Companilactobacillus allii: one gene and its partner. The protein of the gene in region 1 binds, or shares a complex with, the protein of each later gene. Links are inferred from orthologs where the notes say so. Each region holds a gene or a part of one and is shown in the gene's direction. Other genes may lie near its edges.

Region 1 (3,112 bases):
GTGATTACTAAGAAGTAAGCGGACCCAGTGACTTTTGCCATTGATAAAATTGAGCCGACAAATAGCAAAGCGATGTATGTTAATAATGTTAAAAATTGATTTGTTGAATATTTCATAATTTCTCCTATTTTCATAAAGGTAAATACTTGCATGTTCACAATAAAATGTTAATATAAAACATGTGATTAGCACGAAGTAACTTAGAGTGCTAAATTAAAAATAAATATTAATCATCGGAGGCATTCAAATTGTTAAAACCACTTGGAGACAGAGTTATTGTAACAGTCGATAAAGAAGAAGAGAAGACAGTAGGCGGCATTGTTCTTGCTAACAACGCTAAAGAAAAGCCACAAACAGCAGAGGTTGTTGCTGTAGGTGAAGGCTCAATAACAGAAGATGGAAAGACATTACCAATGCACATTAAGGTTGGCGACAAGGTTCTTTTCGATAAGTATGCTGGCTCAAATGTAAAGTTTGATGACACTGATTATTTAATCTTACACGAAAAAGATATCATGGCAATCGTTGAAAAATAATTAATTAAAATTATTAAATTAATAAAAATTATTGGAGTGTGAAAGTATGGCAAAAGAAATTAAATTCTCAGAAGATGCTCGTTCAAAAATGTTAGATGGTGTCAATAAGTTGGCTGACACAGTTAAGACAACTATCGGACCTAAGGGTAGAAATGTTGTTCTTGAAAAGAGTTATGGTTCACCTGAGATCACAAATGATGGTGTTACTATTGCTAAGAGTATTGAATTAGAAGATCATTTTGAGAACATGGGTGCAAAGCTTGTTTCCGAAGTTGCTTCAAAGACAAATGATATCGCCGGTGATGGTACTACTACAGCCACAGTTTTGGCTCAAGCTATCATCAAAGAAGGTATGAAAAACGTTACTGCAGGTGCTAACCCTGTTGGTATTAGAACTGGTATCGAAAAGGCAACTAAAGCTGCTGTTGATGAACTACACAAGATTTCACACAAAGTAGCTGGAAAGTCAGATATTGCTCAAGTTGCTTCAGTTTCATCAGCTAGTGAAGAAACTGGTAAGTTGATTGCTGACGCTATGGAAAAAGTCGGTAACGATGGTGTTATTACAATTGAAGAATCAAAGGGTATTGATACAACACTTGATGTTGTTGAAGGTATGCAATTTGATCGTGGATATATTTCACAATACATGGTTACAGATAACGACAAGATGGAAGCTGATTTAGATAATCCTTACATCTTGATCACTGATAAGAAGATTTCAAGTATTCAAGATATCTTGCCATTGTTACAACAAATCGTTCAACAAGGTAAGGCATTGTTGATCATCGCTGATGATATTGATGGTGAAGCACTACCAACACTAGTCTTGAATAAGATTCGTGGTACATTCAATGTTGTTGCCGTTAAGGCACCTGGCTTTGGTGATCGTCGTAAGGAACAATTGGAAGATATTGCTACTTTAACAGGCGCACAAGTTATCACTTCTGATCTTGGTCTTGAACTAAAAGACACAACTATGGATCAATTAGGTACAGCCGGTAAAGTTACAGTTACAAAAGACAATACAACAATCGTTGAAGGTGCTGGAGACAAGGGTGCTATCAGCGAACGTGTTGAAACAATCAAGAAGCAAATTGCTGAAACAACTTCAGACTTTGACCGTGAGAAGTTACAAGAACGTTTAGCTAAGCTTGCTGGTGGTGTTGCTGTTGTTAAAGTCGGTGCTGCTACTGAAACAGAATTGAAAGAACGCAAATATAGAATTGAAGATGCACTGAACGCTACACGTGCCGCCGTTGAAGAAGGCTACGTTGCAGGTGGTGGTACAGCATTCTTGAATATTATAGATGCAGTTAAGGCTGTTAAGAGTGAAGGCGACATTCAAACAGGTATTAACATCGTTGTTAGAGCGCTTGAAGAACCAGTACGTCAAATTGCTGAAAATGCTGGTATGGAAGGTTCAGTTATAGTTGAACATATGAAGGGTCAAAAACCAGAAGTTGGTTACAATGCTGCAACTGACAAATGGGAAAACATGGTTGACGCCGGAATTATTGATCCAACTAAAGTATCACGTTCAGCATTACAAAATGCCGCTAGTGTTGCTGCATTGTTATTAACAACAGAAGCTGTTGTTGCTGACAAACCAGATGATACACCAGCAGCTCCAGCCGCAGGTGCTAATCCAGCTGCCGGTATGGGCGGAATGATGTAGAGAGTGAAAAGAACCCGCTAGATTTTGAGCATTGCCTAGGATAATTGAAGTAGTGCAAAGCACTAGTTCAATTATACGTAGCGAGCGCAGGAATCTGGTTCATGTAACTTGTTTCAAAAAGAGAGTGGAATGAACCCGCTAGATTTTGAGCATCGCCTAGGATAATTGAAGTAGTGCAAAGCACTAGTTCGATTATACGTAGCGAGCGCAGGAATCTGGTTCATGTAACTCGTTTCAAAAAGAGAGTGAAAAGAACCCGCTAGATTTTGAGCATCGCCTAGGATAATTGAAGTAGTGCAAAGCACTAGTTCGATTATACGTAGCGAGCGCAGGAATCTGGTTCTTGCAACTCGTTTCAAAAAATAAATGAACCGATAGATCCAAAAATATTTAAATCTTAAACAAACTACTAAAAAAGTTACTTAGACAATAACTTAAAAACAAAACAAAACTAACCATTCCTATGCCAACGTAGGAATGGTTAGTTTTTTTGTGCTACAATTTTTAAAAAATAGAGGGAATGAAATGGATCAATTATTTACAATTGGACAACTTTCCAAAATATATGATATTAAAATACCAACACTGCGTTATTACGATGAGGTCGGTATTTTAAAGCCCGCCAAAGTGGATTCCAAAACACATTATCGTTATTATTCCACAGCTGAATTTGAACGATTGAATGTCATCAAGTATTTGCGTGCCCTTGATGTGCCTATTAGTGATATTAAGAACTTTTTTGATGCTCGTGATATTTCTACATTGGAAGATATGTTAAAAAGGCAACAGACACAAGTTAATCAACAAATTAAAACTCTTCAAGCTATCAATGGGAGAATATCTTCTCGTTTAAAACAAGTCAATGATGCTGAGAATTCAATTTTGGGTAAGATTGAAT
Region 2 (3,032 bases), 1.5 Mb from region 1 along the record:
TAATAAGAATAATACCAAAGTTAGAACGACTAGTGTTACTAATTGAGCATAGTCAGCTTTTCCGCCATCGAAATAATCTACTAAAATCGCTGCAATATTCACTAGTAATAGTGGAACCACGAAGGTAAATGAGACAAAATGCATATATGTATACGCTATGGCAATTGACATAAAGCTTGGTATGATAAAACTATCAATAAGTATCTGAATCAGTTTGTATTTTTCGCTGATGTATTTGGTTAGGAATAAGAGCATCAATTGAATGAATATCAAGATAATAACGTTGATATTTAAACTTCTAAACGATAAGAAAATTATAATTACGTAAATTGCACTATAAAGTCCATTGAAATACATATTGGGCTTTAGTGTTCGGATATATTCCTTATAAAAGGCAATCATAGCTATCATAATGGCGAGAAACCAATTTATAGTGTAGTTACCTAAACTATGAGTGAAGATAAAAATAAATGGGAAAACGTGATAACTGATGAACTCGATAACAGATACAATTAATTTCTTATACTTTAAATTGGCCATAACTACTCCTTGTTTTATAAAATTATATTAATGTAGAAAACGGACATCGTCAATTCAATATTTTCATGAAAAAAATTTGTTTTGAATTAAATCTGTGTTAATCTATTAAGAGGTTCCTGATGGGATCCTTTTTTTATTTGCCGTAAAAGGAGAAGCCCTGTAACCGAAAGGTGGAAAAAAATATGTCAAAGAATTACTTATTTACTTCTGAATCTGTTTCAGAAGGACATCCAGATAAAGTCGCAGATCAAATTAGTGATGCGATTCTTGATGCCATTTTAGCTAAAGATAAAGATGCACGTGTTGCCTGCGAAACAACCGTTACTACTGGCTTAGTATTGGTTGTCGGTGAGATTTCAACATCGGCTTATGTTGATATTCAAAACGTTGTTCGTAATACTATCAAAGAAATCGGATATGATGGTACAAATCCTGGTTTTGATGGTAATAGTTGTGCTGTTCTAGTTGCACTTGACGAACAATCACCTGATATTGCACAAGGTGTTGATGATGCGCTTGAAAAACGTGGACAAGATAAAGATTATGATCCATTGGATCAAATCGGTGCTGGGGATCAAGGTTTTGTATTTGGTTTTGCTACAAACGAAACTAAAGAATACATGCCACTTCCCATTTCATTAGCTCATAAACTTATGCGTAAAACCGCAGAAGTTAGAAAGAACAAAACAATTGACTACTTGATGCCAGATGCAAAGTCACAAGTAACAGTTGAATACGATGAAAACGACAAGCCAATACGTGTTGATACGATTGTCTTAAGTACACAGCATAAAGCTGAAGCTACTCTAGAACAAGTACAAAAAGATATCAAAAAATACGTTATCGACGAAGTTGTGCCAAGTAATTTAATTGATGATAAGACTAAGTTTTTGATTAATCCAACTGGTCGCTTTGTTATTGGAGGACCTGAAGGTGATTCTGGTCTAACTGGTAGAAAAGTTATTGTTGATACTTATGGTGGATTTGCTCGCCATGGTGGTGGTGCATTTTCAGGTAAGGACGCAACTAAAGTTGATCGTTCTGCTAGTTATGCTGCAAGATATATCGCTAAGAATCTTGTTGCCGCTGGAATCGCTGAAAAGGTTGAAATCCAAATTGCTTATGCCATTGGTGTTGCAAGACCGGTTTCAATTCACGTAGATACATTTGGTACCAGTGATTATTCAGAAGAACAGATTGTTGAATGCATTGATAAGTATTTTGATTTAAGACCATTGGGTATTATTGAGATGCTTGATTTGCAAAGACCAATTTATAAACAAACAGCTGCATATGGCCATTTTGGACGTACAGATATTGAACTTCCATGGGAAGAACTTGATAAGGTTGATGACATCAAGAGCTTCTTCAAGGATTAGTAGGTGATTACAGAGGCGTTCCTTTGAAGCAATTGCTTTTAAAGGAGTCTCTGTTTTTTTTTTGCAATTTTTAGATTTTGGGGAGGAATTATTTTTAATGGAACAAAAAAATAAATCAAATATAGCAATTGTTACCACAGCAATTTTTATTGCTACATTTATGACGGCGGTCGAAGGAACGATTGTTTCAACGGCTATGCCCACAATTATTGGAAGTTTACATGGGGTTAAATTAATGAATTGGGTTTTCTCAATTTATTTGTTAATGACAGCCGTGTCCACACCAATTTATGGTAAATTATCAGATATTATAGGGCGTAAACCAGTTTTGTTATTTGGACTAGGATTATTCATCGTGGGATCAACGCTTTGTGCAATGTCTAATTCAATGATGACATTGATAATGGCACGTGTTATTCAAGGATTAGGATCAGGGGCTATCCAGCCACTAACATTTACAATTATTGCTGATATTTATCCATTGGATAAACGTGCCAAGATTCTTGGATTCAATGGTTCGGCGTGGGGAATAGCTGCAATTTTGGCTCCTTTACTAGGTGGATTCATTGTTGAAAAATTGAGTTGGCATTGGATATTCTTGATCAACTTACCTGTTGGATTGATCACAATGGCTTTAATTTGGATCTTCTTAAAAGAAGAGAAGCGAGAACATGATAAGGTGAAAATTGATTACACCGGAACAGCATTATTAGTTCTGATACTTTTACCATTAATGTTAGCTTTACAAAATCTAAGTTCTGCCAATGTATTTATTCCTATCGGATTAGTACTTGTTTCAGTTATTTCAGTATTTTTGTTTATTAAAGTTGAAAAAAGAGTGGCAGATCCAATCTTGCCATTACAATTATTTAAAAATAAAACATTTATCATTCAAAATATTATTGCATTACTAGTAAGTGGTTTTTTGATTGGATTTGAAGCTTATATTCCAACATGGATGCAAGGAATTCTCGGACTAAGTCCTTCTATGGGAGGCTTTGCGGTAACACCAAGTTCAGTTGTCTGGATCATTGGATCGTTTTGGGCTGGATCATTGATCAAAAAAATGGCTCCCAATCGTGTTATCTATATAAGTCTGATTTTTCTTGGATT

The links.
Region 2: the proteins of groL (region 1) and metK are in contact, whole or in part, in a cryo-EM structure (PDB 8P4O), measured with the Escherichia coli proteins. The link is inferred for Companilactobacillus allii from one-to-one orthologs.

Annotation. Positions count from the first base shown.
Region 1 is NZ_CP019323.1:45,275-48,386, reverse strand. Bases 34-2,898 are described here. They hold groL (chaperonin GroEL), read left to right. Parts: upstream 34-582; coding sequence 583-2,214; downstream 2,215-2,898. Other genes in these bases: BTM29_RS00220 (MerR family transcriptional regulator), read left to right, coding at 2,740-2,898; groES (co-chaperone GroES), read left to right, coding at 249-536; BTM29_RS00235 (CPBP family intramembrane glutamic endopeptidase), read right to left, coding at 34-116. Also shown: more of BTM29_RS00235, read right to left, coding at 1-33; more of BTM29_RS00220, read left to right, coding at 2,899-3,112.
Region 2 is NZ_CP019323.1:1,570,583-1,573,614, forward strand. The notes cover bases 1-2,820. They hold metK (methionine adenosyltransferase), read left to right. Parts: upstream 1-722; coding sequence 723-1,919; downstream 1,920-2,820. Other genes in these bases: BTM29_RS07600 (hypothetical protein), read right to left, coding at 1-540; BTM29_RS07610 (MDR family MFS transporter), read left to right, coding at 2,017-2,820. Also shown: more of BTM29_RS07610, read left to right, coding at 2,821-3,032. UniProt on the Escherichia coli protein: Catalyzes the formation of S-adenosylmethionine (AdoMet) from methionine and ATP.